3 regions of the Paenibacillus sp. FSL E2-0177 genome follow, and region 2 is predicted to be linked to each of the others. Evidence: riboswitches for the same ligand, from Rfam matches in the RefSeq annotation. Region 2 holds a riboswitch; each other region holds the start of a gene.

The links. A riboswitch is a leader RNA that binds a small molecule or an ion and turns the genes downstream of it on or off. The one in region 2 is predicted to bind thiamine pyrophosphate.
Region 1: another riboswitch for thiamine pyrophosphate. It lies ahead of MHI25_RS02145 (ABC transporter substrate-binding protein); the one in region 2 lies ahead of MHI25_RS13255 (ABC transporter ATP-binding protein).
Region 3: another riboswitch for thiamine pyrophosphate. It lies ahead of thiC (phosphomethylpyrimidine synthase ThiC); the one in region 2 lies ahead of MHI25_RS13255 (ABC transporter ATP-binding protein).

The regions. Positions count from the first base shown of each region.
Region 1 covers NZ_CP150307.1:483,700-489,744, forward strand. The annotation lists gene MHI25_RS02120 (WecB/TagA/CpsF family glycosyltransferase) at 1-358, shown strand, start outside; gene MHI25_RS02125 (hypothetical protein) at 877-1,299, opposite strand; gene MHI25_RS02130 (ABC transporter ATP-binding protein) at 1,498-2,331, opposite strand; gene MHI25_RS02135 (ABC transporter permease) at 2,366-3,127, opposite strand; gene MHI25_RS02140 (MTH1187 family thiamine-binding protein) at 3,124-3,417, opposite strand; gene MHI25_RS02145 (ABC transporter substrate-binding protein) at 3,496-4,545, opposite strand; TPP riboswitch at 4,707-4,817, opposite strand; gene MHI25_RS02150 (hypothetical protein) at 4,976-6,045, opposite strand, start outside.
Region 2 covers NZ_CP150307.1:2,974,107-2,980,151, forward strand. The annotation lists gene thiE (thiamine phosphate synthase) at 1-173, opposite strand, end outside; gene thiD (bifunctional hydroxymethylpyrimidine kinase/phosphomethylpyrimidine kinase) at 163-993, opposite strand; gene thiM (hydroxyethylthiazole kinase) at 1,017-1,811, opposite strand; gene MHI25_RS13245 (ABC transporter substrate-binding protein) at 1,853-2,890, opposite strand; gene MHI25_RS13250 (ABC transporter permease) at 2,887-3,663, opposite strand; gene MHI25_RS13255 (ABC transporter ATP-binding protein) at 3,644-4,339, opposite strand; TPP riboswitch at 4,538-4,641, opposite strand; gene MHI25_RS13260 (amino acid ABC transporter substrate-binding protein) at 4,864-5,700, shown strand; gene MHI25_RS13265 (amino acid ABC transporter permease) at 5,754-6,045, shown strand, end outside.
Region 3 covers NZ_CP150307.1:6,193,520-6,199,564, forward strand. The annotation lists gene MHI25_RS27500 (alpha-amylase family glycosyl hydrolase) at 1-1,116, opposite strand, end outside; gene MHI25_RS27505 (phosphotransferase) at 1,370-2,356, opposite strand; gene thiC (phosphomethylpyrimidine synthase ThiC) at 2,442-4,184, opposite strand; TPP riboswitch at 4,289-4,397, opposite strand; gene MHI25_RS27515 (beta-galactosidase) at 4,469-6,045, opposite strand, start outside.

The DNA of each region.
Region 1 (6,045 bases), 2.5 Mb from region 2:
GAAGATTGCAGGAAGACATAATGGTTTTCTTACCAAGGAAGAGGAGCCTGCCATTGTAGCAGAAATACAGCGCGCACAGCCAGATTTCCTGATCGTTGCGATGGGTGCGCCATACTCTGACAAATGGGTATATAAGCACAAACAGGAGCTTACGCAGGTAAAAGTTGTTTTTGGCGTGGGGGGCAGCTTAGATGTAATAGCGGGAAAAGTTACTCCTGCACCAGCGCTATGGAAAAAACTCAATCTGGAGTGGTTGCATCGACTTTTGTTCGCTCCCGTTGCGAAGGGACAAAAGTCGCGATGGCGCAGACAGGCAGTACTGCCCAAATTCGTGTTCCGAGCTATGATTAGGAAATGAAGAAAAGGCCTCGTTTATGGGGGCCTTTTTTTGGTTCGGTTGGTGGGAGAGGAGGAGGGGGCAGATGTGAGAGTAGGAAGTAAGGAGTAGGGGGAAGAGTAAGAGAGATTAGTGGGAGTAAGGTGAGGAGTATGAGCAAGAGTGAGTAGTGAGATTGAGGTAAGGACTAGGAGTAGGAGTAGGAGTAGGAGTAGGAGTAGGAGTAGGAGTAGGAGTAGGAGTAGGAGTAGAGTAAGAGTAAGAGTAAGAGTAAGAGTAAGAGTAAGTAGTGGGATTGAGGTAAGGAATGGGAGCAAAAGTGAGTAGTGGGAGTATGTGTAAGAGTGGTGAGTAGGATGTAAGTGCGACTATAGCTGTGACCTTTAAACAAATTAATAATAATAAACAACACCGATTCTGGTTGATGCCATAGTCTCGTATTTAATTCAAACTAAAAGCTAAAGAGGAACAATAAGGGCAAAAATGCCCCTGAGTCACTTGAATTCCGCCCGAAGTGGGAAATAGAAGGCAAAAATGCCCTAGATCGGGTGCAATTCAGCCCGACGAATCAAATCAACGGTATAAATCCCGCAGAATGAGCCGAGTCCGGCCCGACGAAGTAAATCAACGGTATAAATCCCGCAGAATGAGCCGAATCCGGCCCGACGAAGCAAATCAACGGTATAAATCCCGCAGAATGAGCCGAGTCCGGCCCGACGAAGCAAATCAACGGTATAAATCCCGTAGACTGAGCCAAATCCGGCCCGAAGAATCAAATCAACGGTATAAATCCCGCAGAATGAGCCGAGTCCGGCCCGAAGCAGCAAATCAACGGTATAAATCCCGTAGACTGAGCCGAATCCGGCCCAAAGCAGCAAATCACCGGTATAAATCCCGTAGACTGAGCCGAATCCGGCCCAAAGCAGCAAATCACCGGTATAAATCCCGTAGAATGTCCCCAACCCGCCCGGTTACTATCCATTACCAACAGGGAGTCGGTTTTCGCCACACATTTAATGTGATCCCTACTATGATGAGTGAAATTTGTTTAATTGAGCAGATACATCCGCGTCAATTATAAATAGGGCAGGAGTTTATCGCTGCAAAATAAAAAAACTGACACCGCTATACCAGCGATATCAGTTTACAGAGCTTAGCGATTAAGCTAGCGGCTGCCTATTTTTAGCTTGTTCCTCTCGCATCCACTGTGACAACTGGCGTTTGAGCTTAAGGAACTCGGGAGAGTCCGTAATCTCATCACGGCGTGGCCGCGGAAACGGCACATCGACTGTATGCAGAATGGAGCCGGGGCGGCCGGAAAATACATAGATACGATTAGAGAGCAGCAACGCTTCTTCGATGTTGTGAGTAATGAACAGCACAGAGCGGCGATTCTCTTCCCACAGCTCAAGCAGCCAGCGCTGCATTTCACTGCGAGTTAGTGCATCCAGTGCGCTGAAAGGTTCATCCAGCAACATTAGCTCCTGAGGAGCGAGCAATGCTCTGAGAAAAGCTGCACGCTGCTGCATCCCGCCAGACAGCATATGCGGATAAGCATGTTCGAACCCGCTTAACCCAACCTTGGCAAGCCACTGGCGCGCTTCCTCGCGGGCTCCATCCCGCAGTGCGCCCTTGATCTCCCCAGCAAGCAGCACATTATCCTCAATCGTACGCCAAGGAAAAAGAGCAGGCTGCTGCGGCATATAACTAATTTCACCGCGTTGACCTGTAACGACCTTACCGTTCATGCGGATCGTGCCTGCATCGGGTTTCACAAGGCCGCCAATCATATGGAATAAGGTGCTTTTTCCGCAGCCGGAAGGACCAACGATCGAAACGAACTCTTGTTGCTCTACCTTGAGAGAGACATTATTCAGAACTTTCGTCTCACGGCGACGATGGGAAAAAGATTTGGAGATGCCGCTCACTTCAAGGGCGGGTGCCACGGTATGAGCTTCAGGAGAGCTTATGACTTCTGTTGTTCTGTGTTGCATTTGCGTCGCTTGAGACATACAGGCATCTTCCTTTCTATGAGTTACGGCGCGGCTTCCAGCGAACCAGCCATTTTTCCAGCAATGCAATAATAGCAAAGAGTACAAGACTTAAAAGTACAATAATAACAATAGCGACAAACATCCGATCCGTACGATATGCGGATTTCTGCAGGAGCATATAATAACCAATACCTTTATCCGCGCCAATCCATTCAGCGACCACGGCGCCCATAACCGCATAAGTAGCAGATATTTTTACGCCGGAAAATAGTGCCGGGATAGAAGAGGGCAGCTCCAGCTTGGTGAAGATTTGCCACTTGCTTGCGCCAGCCATTTTCATATAATTCATCATGACCTGATCACTTTGGGCCAGACCGCCCATCGCAGCGACAGCTACCGGGAAGAAACATACTAGTGTAATCAGCACGATTTTGGGCAAAAGACCAAAGCCGAACCAGATAATGAGCAGGGGTCCGAGCGCGATGGAGGGAACATTTTGACTCAGAATAATAAGTGGATAAAAAGCCCGTCTAGCCCAAGGCAAAAGATGCAAAAGCAAAGCAACGATCAGGCCTACCCCCGTACCAATGGGAAAACCAATTAAAGTGAGCCGCAGCGTAGCCATCGTATGAGCCCAAAGACCAGAAGCGTTACTGGTGGATTCACGGGCAATATCAGCTGGACTCGGCAGAATCCAGGATTCAATATGAAATACAGATACAGATAGCTGCCATACGGTTAAAAAGAAGACGACCGCCACAAGGGGCGGCCATATTAGCTTCCAGGTCGATCTCACGGCCGATATTTCTCCGTCAGTTTATCCATGCTGATTCCGTTAGGATTATGAGCGATTTTGATCTGCGAAATTACGCTTGGACTGCCTGCTTCGATCAACGCCTCCTGCATCTGACGCACAACCTCCAGCAGCTCGCTAAGCTCACCTTCCATTGTGGTTTCCAGCGGATTCACTTGATGTTTAACACCGGATTTCTGAATGACCTCAATCGCTTTATCTACGTATGGGATGGAATCCTCGTTGTTCGGAGTTTTTGGAATTACTTGAATGCTTAGTAGGGTGTTAGCCACAATAATCAATCCTCTCATTTTATAAGGTAAGTTCAAAAAGCCAACTTTGATAACGAAGTAATTCATTACAATTGTTGTTTACTCCGCCGGTAAAAAATCATTACTGAATGCACTAGCAGCATCCAGCGGTTTATCCAGCAACTTCAGATCATACATCCAGTCGCCGTAATTTTGCCAGACCTCGGTTTTTTGCTCGCCCCAGCGGGCAGCATCGTCCTTGTATTTTGGGCTAAGCCATTTTTGGCTAGCTAGGACAAGGTCGGCGTCCAGGTCAGGAACGGCCTTCGATAACATACCGGCAGCCTCTTCCGGATGATCTATGGCATATTGATAACCTTTTGATGTGGCTTTCATGAAGGCCTTCACCAGATCAGGATGATCTGCAATTTGCTTCTCACTCGTCGTCAGCACAGGCGTGTAATAATCGAGCTGCGGCGCATAATCCTTTAAGTACAGCATATCCAATGGCTCGCCACGCAACTCAGCCTCAACACCAGTCCAAGCGTAGAAAATCCAGGCGAAATCAATGTCACGTTTGACGGCGGTAAAATAATCAGCTTCACCGATACTGATCAGCTTCACCTTTTTCACATCGCCACCTTCAGGATCCATGATAGCTTTCATGGCTGCTTCTTCGGCCGGTGAGCCCCAGCCTCCGTAGGTTTTACCTTCAAAATCCTTTGGTGATTTAATATTGCGATCTACTGGAGCAGCGAATCCCGACGTATTATGCTGAATAATAGCTGCTATCGAGACAAGGGGCACGCCTTGTAGACGGGCTAGCGTTAATCCTTCTTGGGCGCTGATGCCAAATGCGGCTTCGCCAGAAGTAACCATAGTATCAGAACCCGCTGCGCCTGGCTGAACGATCTCGACGTCCAGACCTTCTTCAGCGTAGTAACCAAGATCCTTAGCTACGTATAGACCGGTATGATTTGTGTTCGGTGTCCAGTCGAGTGCGACTTTAACTTTGGTGAGCTCTTTTGGAGCATCCGTCCCAGCCGAAGCAGTTGGATCAGTAGCATTTGCTTTGTTTCCGGCTGTATTCCCATTGTTGCTGCCGCATCCGGCAATGGCAAGAATGAGTACACAGGTGAGGCACAACGTAAGTGCTTTTTTAAGGTGCATGTCTTCTTCTCTCCTTTAAGGTTACAAGAATCCCGTCTTCACAACATGAACCGTAAGTTGTAGTATGTACGTTTTTCTACATCTTTTAGTGATCTTACAAAAAAAGCGCCCCGAGTGATCGGGACGCTGGCTTGGCGCAAGGTTAGTTAAGGTCACAGGGACCAGAACCAATTGGCGATTCCTACGCTGGCATTATCCAGATCAGGTATAAGGGTCAGTATCTTGTGGGATACAATCTCAGCCGGCCAATTCCAGCACCCCTGGTTCTATGAAGTTAACGGGTATTTCTATGTGCAATATAAGTAAGCATAAGTTTTGTACCCATACTTTATATCTTATATTTCTCGCATACGGTGTATTATAGACGGCTGTACTCGGAATGTCTAGTAGTGCACTCCTGAATTTTTCCAATCCAGTAGTTTCTTTTTTGCTAGTCTAGATCTTTATATTTCTTGCGGTGACGCCGTTTAAGCTCACTAACCAGCGCCCCTAGCGTGAGGACAACGCTGATCAGAATCCCGCTCATGATCACGAACAGGGCAAGAAATTCAAAGGGAGAATAACCAATCATTTTACTCCATTGAATCTTTCCATCCAGATCGTCAATGACCTGATTCATGCCGTAAATCCCGCTTACTACCGTAAATACAGTGAGAATCATCAGCAGATTATCCCGTCGCTTGGACTGAAACTTATCCTGATACTGAAACAGGTCATTTAAGGTTTCTTTCACTTCCTCGAACAAAGCATCGTTTCCGTATACTTTACGCAGCTGAAGAAATATCTCCCTGCCCTGCGACTGGGAAATCAACTCCAAGAAGTAGAACTTTGCCGAGAACTTATTGATGGAGTAGATTAGATTGTCTATTTCCTCATAATCATGATTAATCCGAAGTCGGGAGTGCATATTGGCGAGCTTTAGCAGAACGATTTTGTGGAAAATATTGAGTAAAAATCCGTAATAATATTGCCCGTACATCTGGTTGGCTAGACTAACAGCAATCTCTTGTTCAGCGCGGGTCATGCAGCAAAAGGTCTGCTCATTCATCATATAATACGTGTCTGGACCCCAGCGATTATAGGAGTGTTCATGACAATAGTTCGCAATATACGCTGGATCGCTGGCACTGGCATAGGGCTTTCCGTTCAGATTAATTCCATCAAGCTGTGAGGCACGATAGCGCAGATTTACACTAATCTCATCAGAGCTTTCTTCATTCTGAAAGCCATAAAAAGCTTGCACCTGCATTCTTTCATCTACGAAAAAAGGAAGGGTCTCGAAATAAGCCCCATTGATATCCGATTGATCCAGATATGGCTCCAGTCCATCCACCAAATTTCGGAAGACAAAATCCTCTACCATCTCATAGGTCTGTTCCCCGCAATGAATATAAGTGTAATCATCCTGTATGAAGGTATTCTCTAGCGCACGGAAACGATCCGCGAATTCTAGGGCAATACTAAAGGGAATTGAATCCCCCTCCAGCTGGACACGTATCG
Region 2 (6,045 bases):
AGATTAAGTCGTGCCTTATCGCTTAAGGATCCGGTACCCTTTTCACGGAATTGAAACATGGTTATGCCTCCAGCAACCGCTTCCTGCAGCACCTTAACAGGAGCTTTACGGCAATTTACGCTGCCCATAATGAAATAGACTTTTAATAGATCTCGCAGATGATCACTGTTCATTCGTTGCACTGTTTATCCCTCGCAGTCTGTTCTGATAAGCAAAATGATTGGTTGGTCCATGCCCAGCCCCTATGCCCAGCTCGTCCTCAATCGCCGCTTGTATAAATGCTTTGGCAGTTTGAATGGCCTCAGCTACGGATTTGCCTTTGGCTAGCTCGGCGGTGACCGCTGCTGAATAGGTGCAGCCTGTACCATGCGTATGTCTGGTCTGAATCCGGCTACTCTCCAATAAGGTATATTCGTGACCATCATATAGAAGATCGGTTACGGCTGTGGTCGAGGTATCATGTCCCCCTTTTAGTACTACATATTTGGAGCCCATGCCATGAATGATTTTGGCTGCTTTTTTGCGTTCTTCTATGGTGGAGATCGTCATCTTTGTGATCATTTCGGCTTCGGGAATATTGGGTGTCGTCACCAATGCTAAGGGCAGCAGATGGCTGATTAAGGATTGAACCGCCTCCTGCAGCAGCAGTGTGGACCCTCCTTTAGCGACCATCACAGGATCAATTACAAGATTAGACCAGCCGTAATACTTAATTTTATCTGCCACAATGCGGATGATGTCGCTGTTAAATAACATCCCGGTCTTTACGGCATCTGGTTGCAGGTCAAGTCCTATAGAATCAAGCTGCTGATTTATAGCTTCCAGAGTCACTGGATAAACCCCTTGGACACCCAGCGTATTCTGCGCTGTCACAGCTGTGAGGACGGACATGCCATAGACAGAAAGCTCTTGAAAGGTTTTTAGATCGGCCTGAATGCCAGCACCACCGCCGCTATCGGAGCCGGCAATGGTTAGAGCTTTGGATATAATCATCGAATTCACTCCTTTGAGGGTCATTAACTGAGCTGTTTGATGCTAGATCTTTCTAAGAAGACTTCTGGCGTGACCCATGTCAGTTGATTTAGAAACTCAACCTGAAAGCTTCCCGGTCCTCGACCAGTTGTTAGTTCAGCGGCGATTTCAGCGGCTACTCCATAGAAGGAGAGGGCTTCCACTGCGGCCTCCAACGAGGCACCACCACTTACCGCGAGAAATGCACCCACAACAGCACTGAGCAAGCAGCCAGTTCCTGTAACCTTCGTGAGAATAGGGTGACCGTTGCTGGCAATATAAGTGTTTTTTCCATTCGTGATCACATCGTCTTTTCCAGTTATGATGACCACACAGCTTAACTTCCTCGCAGCAGCTTCAGCCAAAAGGACTACATCGCCTTCACCTTCGCCAGCATCCACTCCTTTAATGGACCAACTCTCCCCAATCACATTAGCGACTTCAGCCACATTCCCCCGCAGTGCGGTGATTTGCATCTCATTCACTAGTTTTTGAGTGACAGCGGTCCGATAAGAAGTTGCGCCTGCACCTACCGGGTCAAGCACTAGGGGAACCCCGTGTTTATTAGCGGATTTACCAGCGAGCAACATAGATTGAATGGCGTAGTCATTGAGCGTGCCTATATTTAGAACTACAGCAGACGACATAGCGGCGATGTCGATCACTTCTTCGTGGGCATCCGCCATAAAGGGAGAGGCACCCAGCGCCAACAGACCGTTGGCTGAGAAATTGGCTACTACAATATTAGTGATGTTGTGGATCAAGGGGTTGGATTCCCGTACTTTGGCTAAGTAACTCATCATAATTCCTCCTCAAGCTTGTATGAATAACCAACTAAACGTTACAGATTGATAAAAGCTTCTTGTGCTTTAATATCTTCTGGTAGAAGATCGTTGGTGGATAACCACTGCTGAACCTTTTCCCAAGATGTCGGGTCTTGATAACCAAAAGTTTGATCGCCTGCATTCATCAGCGGCAGTAGAATTTCAAGACTTTTTTTCTCAATCTCCTTGTCGAGCGGTGAAGTTGCATCTTCATGTGCAATCAGTAAATCCAGGGCTTGTTCAGGATTCTGCTCCACAAATTCCTGTCCTTTTGTTATGGCATTTAGAAATTTTTTAAAGTAGGCTTCAGAATTTTGCAATCCTTGTTCGCTGGCCACCAGCACAAGCTCATAATAGTCAGGTACTCCGTAATCCGTTGGATTAAGCGAGGTGACCGGATGTCCCTCTTTTTCAAGGATCAGTTGTTCATGGTTGATGAACCCGCCCATTATTGCGTCCACTTGTCCTGTAGAGATCGCAGGGATAAGGTCAAAACCTACATCAATCAGCTTGGCGGATGAAGGATCGCCTCCATCACTCTGGATCATTGTCCGAATCATCGCTTCATAGAGCGGAATGGAGGAATAGCCGATTTGTTTTCCCACGAGCTCTTTGGGACTATGAATACTGCCTGCTTGAGGAACCATCAGATGATTCAGTGGATGCCGCACGATTGCTGCAATCGAACGTACAGGGATTTTCTCGCCGCGTGCCATAAGCACCTGAGGCTGATAGCTGAGCGCTAGATCAATTTGATTCGCTGCTACAAGCTTTAGGGCGTCATTGCTGTCCGCAGGCATTTTGATCTCGACATCCAAACCTTCCTCTTGGAAAAAACCTTGCTGTTGCGCAGCGTATAGAAAGGAATGAACGGCATTGGGATACCAATCAAGCATAATCGTCAGCTTGTGTGACTGTTTATTTTCGGAATTGGAGGAACCGGTTTGGGAGTTGTTATTTAGCTTGTCTGCCTTCCCGCAGCTGCTTAAGAGCAAAAGTGTGCATACTAGAAATACAGAAATAAGTCCTCGTTGTGGTGATTTTAAATGATTCATTGGTTAGATCCTCTTTTCTTTAAAAATAATTGTTCGAGTAAAGCTATCGCCAGAAAAAGCACAACACCAAGCGCAGACAGCAGAAATACAGCCGCGAACATTTCATCGCTCTGCATATTTCCGGCCATTCTGCGGCTGAAGTAACCGAGTCCTTTACTGCCGCCGAGCCATTCCCCGATAGTAGCTCCGATGACGCAGTATACAATGGACAGCTTTAAGCCAGAGAAAAAAGCAGGCAGCGCCAGTGGAATTTGGGTTTTGACAAGCAGCTGCCAGCGGTTTGCACCAAATGTTAATAATAAGTCCTTGTAAGTCTGGCCACTTGTACGAAGTCCATCATATGTACTCACTACAACTGGAAAAAAAGCCGTCAAAAACACCACAGCCACTTTGCTCCACAGCGAATATCCGAACCACATAATAAAAATGGGCGATAGCGCAATTAATGGGACCGTCTGGCTAATGATAAGGAAGGGATAGATGGCCTTTTCTACGGGGCGAAACAGGAACATTCCAATACCCAGCAATACACCAAAAATCACAGAAAGGACAAAACCTATCAGTATCTCCTGCAAGGTCGCTAATAAATGCTGTCCAAATAATAATTGCCTGTGCTCGATCAATGCGATGCCAATAGATGAAGGTGCAGGGAGAATAAAGGCTGGAATCAAGTGAAGGCGAACAGCTGACTCCCAGATTACAAGAATGAGCAGTACCAGAAGAAGGAAGGGACCATAGTTGTCTAGATGTTTTTTAAAAGGTATAGGTTGCATGCAATCTTCGCTCCAACTCTGCCCGTAGTGCTATAAACCGGGGTTCATAGTTCATCTTATAATGTCTTGGTTTTGGTAGATCGACAATGATCTCCTGTAATTCGCTGTGCGCACCGCCAGATAATAAATAAATCCGGTCACTGAGCAATAGTGCTTCTTCCAGATCATGAGTGATGAGCATAATCGTCTGATTCAGTTCACCCCATAACTCCAACAGCCAACGGTGTATCTCACGTTTGGTCATGGCATCGAGAGCGCCAAAGGGCTCATCCAGCAGCATAAGGCCACTTCCGCCTCCAGCCACTAAGGTGCGCAGAAATGCGACTCGCTGTTTCATTCCTCCCGAAAGTTCATGGGGATAAGCCTTCTCTACATCTGTTAAGCCGAAGCGGGCCAACATTTCCCGAATCTGAGTGATTGTTTCCTGTTTACTAAATCTGGGCATGATCTCCCAGGGCAAAAGGCAGTTGTCGAGCACTGTTCTCCAAGGCAGCAATAAATCCTGCTGAGGCATATAAGCGATCTGACCTAAACGACTAGCGGTTGAGGGGAGCGTAGGGAGTTTTATTTTTCCATGAGTAGGTTCGAGTAAACCGGCAACCGTTTTGAAAAATGTGCTTTTCCCGCATCCGCTAGCACCTACTACGGAGACGAATTCCCCTTGCCTGATATCCATGGATAGTTTTGCGAATACAGGGGGTTGTTCAGTTTCCGGAAAAGAGTAGGTTAGGCCTTGAATAGATAAAATGGTCGTGATGATCTAACCTCCTAATATTTTTGTGGAGCGCCTAAACAAATAAAGACCCATCCATTTCCAGAGGAAATGAATGGGTCAAAAAGTTCATTCTGCATAATAACACTTAACATGCTTGATGAAAATTCTGCTCCACTTCCCTCCGCTGGTATGATCCAGATCAGGTTCCAAGGGTCCGGAGCTTAAAGCTCCGTCTCAGTCGGCCGACTCCCCTAGTGAAATAACAGGTCCATATTAATTTGTTTATAAATATACCATATCTTTCTGAGAAGTAAAGAGAGAAAGAAGTGAAGGATTAATCCAAGATTGGGTAAGATATAAGTAGAAATCTAGTTAATATTACAATTCCGATGTACATAATCGGAAAAAAGTATTGACGATCATGTGATGGCAGTGTACTATTCAATTTACCGGAAAAAAACCGGATAGAGAGAGGGGATTTAATAATGAAAAAATGGAGTTTAACTATTATATTGGCGTTAACCGTGGTCCTTGTAGCGGCTTGCGGCAATAATTCGAATACCAATACGGCTGCTGAACCAACAGCTGGAACGAATGGTGGAGCAGCATCTTCAGCGCAAAACAGTTTGGAGGCTGTGAAGGCCAGCGGCAAATTGCGGATAGGTACAGAAGGGACTTATGCACCTTTTACTTATCATGACACTGCGGGGAAATTGACGGGTTTTGACGTGGAAATTGCCGAAGAAGTAGCCAAACGTTTAGGTGTTGAAGCAGAATTTTTTGAAACTCAGTGGGATGGTATTTTTGCTGGGATGGATGCGAAACGGTTTGATGTCATTTTTAATGAAGTTTCCATTAACGAAGATCGCAAAGTGAAATATGATTTCTCTGAACCCTATATTGTATCCAAGGCAGTATTGATCGTGAGCGAAAACAATGAGGATATTAAGACCTTTGCTGATCTAAAGGGTAAAAAAGCCGGACAATCCCTGACCAGTAACTTATCCGACATCGCTCGTGAGAACGGTGCTGAAATCGTAGCTACGGACGGTTTCAATCAAGCGATGGATCTGCTGACTTCGGGACGTATTGATGCAACTGTGAATGATGGCTTGTCTTATCTGGATCTGAAAAAACAAAAACCAGATGCAAAAATTAAAGTGGTTGATGAGATTCCTGAAGGCTCACAAAGTGCTGCGGTATTCCTGAAAGGCAATGATGAGCTGGTGAATGCGGTCAGTGATGCGATTAAAGAGATGAAAAGTGATGGAACGTACTTGAAAATTTCCGAGAAATACTTTGGAGCTGACGTTTCAAAATAATACAAGGCTAGCAAGGCTAATTAAGCCTAGAAGCTAAAAAGGATGTCTGAATAATGGATGACCGCAAAATACAAATTTTCTTAGATACACTGCTACCCCTGCTTAAAGCCGGGGTGGCTTTTACCATTCCGTTGGCGCTACTTTCCTTTGTGCTTGGATTGATTTTGGCGATCCTAACCGCGTTGGCACGTCTTTCACCGTGGGTAATTCCGAAGCTAATCGCCCGTTTTTATGTATGGGTCATTCGGGGAACCCCGTTGTTAGTGCAGCTATTTATTATATTTTATGGTTTGCCGGCTGTTGGTATTGTACTCGACCCTTTCATTGCCGCCACCATTGGATTTA
Region 3 (6,045 bases), 3.2 Mb from region 2:
AGCATTTGGAACAGTATAGCTATACCAATCGTTCCCGTCCGATTTCATCAGTATTCCCGGCCATGCTCCACTAGTCGGAACGGTTGCCGGATTCAGATTCCAGTAATGGATGCGGATCGCTGCATTCCAGCTTGCTGGTTTCTTAAAGTGAACGGTTAGCCCCGCTGAAGTAGGTGTAGGTGTTGGCGTCACTGTTGGCGTTGGTGTGGGTGTTATGGTAGGTGTTGGCGTCACTGTTGGTGTAGGAGTTACCGTAGGTGTTGGCGTCACTGTTGGTGTAGGAGTTACCGTAGGTGTAGGAGTTACCGTAGGTGTTGGCGTCACTGTTGGGGTAGGAGTTACCGTAGGTGTTGGTGTCACTGTTGGGGTAGGAGTTATCGTTGGTGTTGGTGTAGCTCCGGCCGAAAGGGTCACATAGTCGATATTAATATTCCCGCTATCATCCGAGTCATATTTATAAGCAAGCGTGTTATTTCCTGCCTGTAAAGAGAGTGTTTCTGTTTGGTCTGCCCATGTATCCCAGTTGGTCAGGTTGGCTAATGTTGTCTGTGTAACCTTTATTCCATTGACATAAATGGACACTTTTTTAGCACTGCCGGATGCATTAGCATAGTGAAGCGTGGCATTATAGGACCCTGCTGCGGAAGCCTGGACGTTAAAAGTGGTGGCTGCTCCTGTAGTTGTATATCCATCAACAAAACCAGTGCCCGAATATCCAGTGTGATTCGTATTTACTTTTGCACCACCAGATAGGGATGCACTCTCTGCTTCGTATTTTCCGGCGACCGGAATAACAACCGTCCAGTTCTTCCCGCCGTTATTGTCCCAACTATCCGTTGGAGCCGTGATGTGATAACAATAAACTAGGGTGGCACCTTCCTGAACGTTGAGGTTGGCGATGAACGTGGTTCCATTTTTGGTCATCACCGTGTCCGTAGTATTAGCCCAGTTATTCGTAGTCCAATGTAAGGTCACAGCTGCCGCTGTAGGATTGGTATAGGTGACTGTATGATCCGTATTGCTGGCCGATGCTCCACCCGATAAACCAAATAAACTAAAAATGAGTGAAAAAATAATTAACCACGAAATATAACGCCTGGATTGTTTGGATACCAAGTAAATAACCTCCTCATAATTTTAAGTGCAGCTTACGATTTTAAGCCCATCGTGATGTGCAAACGTTTGCAAAAATGAGAAAAAAAGAAATACTTAATAGTTTTAATCTCCTCCTTCAATGATTAATAAGGAAAAAACTCATTGTATGCGTTTACAAACGGTTCAATATCTGATGAATTTTCCTTGTTAAGATTATAGGCGCCAAACTTTTGCTGGTCAATGCATCTTTTAGGCTATAATTCAATCGTTTTCACTATAAGTACCCTAAGATAGCAGGTAAATTGTTCAGGTTCTTAGCCAGCCAATTCATTTCTTTTGCAAAACGTTTTGGAGGTACACTATGTTTGTCCATCGCGGCATTAATCCACCACGGGCTTTCCATATACCACAACAACTGCAATGATTTTGTTAAATACCCCTGCTCCACCGTTCGTTCCTCACGATATCCGTCAATAAATGCTGAAGCTAGTGCTCCATCTAAATCTTCATCTAAAGCAGATGACATCACTGCTCGCGCTACATCAAGCTGCGGATAATCATATTTGAACCGATCAAAATCTAGAATTGCAGACAATTGGCTATCTTGAAATAAAAGATTATCAACCCATAAATCACGATGTGCCCATCCAGCTACAAGTCCTTCGAATATTTCCGGATCTATTTCTTCAGTCGCTCTCAGTTGTATCTCTAGGTCAGTGATGAGTGAAGTTTTGCCCATTTCCTTTGATTGTTGTAGGAGTACATTCCAATGTTCTAAACGTTCCTCAGGGCTTTGGGGAATAAATTGTGGGGTTCTTTTCAAACTAAGGGTCCCATCATTTAATAAACGATGCATTTTACCTGTGGCACGACCCAAATCAAACATTTGAAGGATGTTAATTTTGCCCGGCTCTATGACACGCCCTTCACAATATTCCATAACCATAAACGTCTCTCCCATATCTGATTCCAATAAAACTTTATGGTTATAAGCCAACAATTCGGGACATGGGAGCCCCTGTAGATACAGTCTTTTCTGTTGAGAAAAAGCAAAGTTCAGCTCTTCTGGGTTATACAATTTATATCTTTTTTTGTTGTATTGTTTAAGTAGAAATGGTCCTGAATCCGTTATAATTTTCCATTTAAGATTTAACCAGCCACGTTTTATTGGGGTAGCATGAAGGACTTTCAATCCAAAAAAATGATAGAAACTATTACTTAAATCCTCTAAAATGGCTTCCTCTGAACGAATCGCTTCCAATTCATCAACTCCTATCTATTCAAAGTATAAAAGAAGAAGCCGCCAATGACGACTTCTTTTAGATATTTCTTTTTAGCAGAAAAAGTTATCTATAAATGAGGCTCCCGCCTTGGAGAAACTCTTGCGCCTTCTCTTGCATTCCTGATTCAATTCTCGTCGTATTCCGGATATTATGAGAGATCTTCATACTGCAAAATTTCGGCCCGCACATGGAACAGAAATGAGCTGTTTTAGCGCCTTCCGCAGGCAATGTCTCATCATGATATTCGAGCGCTCGCTCAGGATCTAACGATAAATGAAATTGATCACGCCAACGAAATTCAAAACGGGCTTTCGAAAGAGCATTATCCCGGTCTTGTGCTCCTTTATGCCCTTTCGCCAAATCTGCGGCATGAGCCGCTATTTTATAAGTAATGACCCCTATACGTACATCTTCCTTATTAGGCAGGCCAAGATGTTCCTTCGGAGTTACGTAACATAACATAGCTGTACCGAACCAACCAATCATCGCTGCACCTATAGCAGAGGTAATATGATCATAACCAGGCGCAATATCTGTAGTCAGTGGACCTAATGTATAAAAAGGGGCTTCGTTACAAGTTTCAAGTTGCTTATCCATATTCTCTTTAATCAAGTGCATCGGCACATGTCCTGGACCCTCTACCATCACCTGTACATCATGACTCCAAGCTATAGCTGTTAATTCACCTAACGTCTCTAACTCGGCAAATTGTGCTTCATCATTCGCATCAGCAATCGAACCCGGACGTAATCCATCGCCTAGGGAAAAAGAAACATCGTACAGCTTCATGATTTCACATATCTCTTCAAAATGTGTATATAAAAAGTTCTCTTGATGATGCGCAAGACACCATGCCGCCATGATGGAGCCACCTCTTGAAACAATGCCTGTCATACGTTGTACCGTCAACGGGATATAACGAAGCAGAACCCCCGCATGAATGGTAAAATAATCAACCCCTTGCTCCGCTTGCTCAATGAGCGTATCACGGTACACTTCCCATGTTAAATCTTCCGCTTTCCCATTCACTTTTTCCAACGCTTGATAGATAGGCACCGTTCCAATAGGAACAGGAGAATTACGGATGATCCACTCGCGTGTCGTATGGATGTTTTTACCTGTGGAGAGATCCATTATATTATCTGCACCCCAGCGGGTGGCCCATCTCATCTTCTCTACCTCTTCTTCTATGGATGAGGATACTGCGGAATTTCCTATATTGGCATTGATCTTCACTAAAAAATTGCGTCCAATAATCATTGGTTCACTCTCTGGATGATTGATATTCGCTGGAATGATGGCGCGGCCGCGGGCTACTTCATCTCTTACAAATTCCGGTGTCACATTCTCACGAATCGCAACGTATTCCATTTCAGAAGTAATAATCCCTTTGCGTGCATAATGCATTTGAGAGACATTACGCCCCTTTTTCGCTCGCAAAGGTTTTCTATGGAGCGCTGGAAACACTTCCGCCACAGCTTTTCCCGTTGCATTCCCGTTATCTTCAGGCTTCACGGTTCTTCCTTCGTACGCTTCCGCATCCCCTCGTTCCTCAATCCAGCTTAGACGATTGGGCTCTAACCCCTGACGAATATCAGTATGAATATTAGCATCCGTATAAGCCCCGCTTGTGTCATAGACATGAATTGGAGCATTCTCCTCTTCGCCGTCTATGCCCGCAGTTGGACTAAGTGAGATCTCCCGCATAGGCACCTGAATATCAGACCGTGAACCCTTTACATACACTTTTTGACTTGCTGGAAAAGCTGATAGATTGATTGGATCGTTGTTCAATTCGCTTGTCATCTCAATTCCTCCTATAAGGTGATTTGATCAAGCGGAGACGGTCTACTCCCCACACATAGAAAAGGCCACATCTGTATTAAGATGCGGCCTTAGAGTAGACAAATAGAAATAGAGCTCCATTTCCTCCGCTGGCATTATCCAGATCAGGTTTGACGGTCGATAGTTATAACTATCCTCTCAGCCTGGTCCCACCAAGCTCCCGTGACTATATAATTGCTACTTCAAAGTATAACCGAAAAGAGAGAATTATCCAAATCTACTCAAATGTGAGATCAATGTATACGTTAGTTTAACACCAATACCCCAAATCCTTCCAGAAGCACCTCGCCCGACAATGTTGTGCCGCTCAGTAAATCTGTTTTGGTCTCATGAAGATGGATCGTGACAGGAGTCTCATTATAATTAAGCAAAAAAGCATAACTGGAAGAAGCTCCGGTACGGACTTGCAGCTCTACCTCTTCTGGGAGCTCCAGCCAATCTGCTGGCGATTGTAGATCAATTAAATTTATGATCTCAGCCGCTGCCTGTTCATTAAATACGGCTCCGTAATACCAAACCTCACCCTTGCCGCGACGATTTCTAGTTACCGCCGGTTTTCCCGCATAATAATCAGAGGCGTAAACCGCCATCACTTCAACCGAAGCTTCCTCTATTTTGAGAATATCATTAAAGTCATCTGCTCCTGTAACGACTTCGGTCACGCCCGACCAGCTAATTGTTGTTGGCTGACGACTGCCCTTAACCATTGTGAATTCTTCAACTGTGATCCCGCATAGATCCTTAGCAGCACCTGGGAAAGGACGCATATAACATTGACCGCGCCCATCCTTATAGCCGGTTCTACAGCCGAAGATCAGTTTGCCGCCTTGCTGAACATATTCATCCAGCAGTGCTGCTGTCTCATCTGTCATAATCGCTGGGTGAGGATAGATAAGCACGTCGTACCTTGCAAGCTCCTCCAGCGTTGTTTTTTTGCGTAAATAGAGTACGTCATTCGGGATATGCTTCCGCTGAAGCGCCTTGTACCACTCCTTATTGCTCTTCCACATAAACGGGCCATGCCAAACATCGTATTCTCCATCCCACTCATTGTCATAATCACGAACAATAGCAATGTTAGCCTGATTACGAGTACCGACAAACGCATGACCTGCTGCTGCCAGCTCCTGACCGATCTGCCCTGCTTCCCGCACTCTCCGGTTAGGCTGATTATGATAGTCATTGATTCCATGCCAATAAATTTCATTGCCCATCGTAGCTGTCCGCCAGCGGAAATATAACACCATATCTGCTCCATGAGCGATCGACTGATAAGTCCATAACCGCATCTGCCCGGGCTTTGGAGAAGGCATATCCATCCGGTTCACCCAGCCACCCGGGCCCGACTGCTGCTCCATAATGCAGAAATTCGGGGATATCGAACGAACAACAGATAACGACAGTCCCCAGCCTCTATCATTCAGCGGATTCCGCTCATTCGGGTCATAAAAAATAGTAGAGAACTGAGGATAGGAATCATAGCTGAAGAAATCCAACAGTTCATCCGTCATTTCATGGCTATCGAGATGCCCGAACAGACCGTTCGTGGTTACCCACTGCTTAGGGGCTAGTTTACGGATGATATCCGCTTGGTTTTTGGCAAAAGAAATTGTATTGTCCGAAATAAACCGTTTTTCATCCAATGCCTGATGAGGATTGGGTTGCTTCGGTACTGGAGTCGGACGTGGAAGATAGACCTGAGACCAGTCACTATAGCTTTGATTCCAAAAAACAGCTCCCCAAGCCTCGTTCAAATGCTCAAGTGTAACATATTTCTGCTGTAGCCATTCCCGGAAAGCCTTATGGTCACTCTCCGAATAAA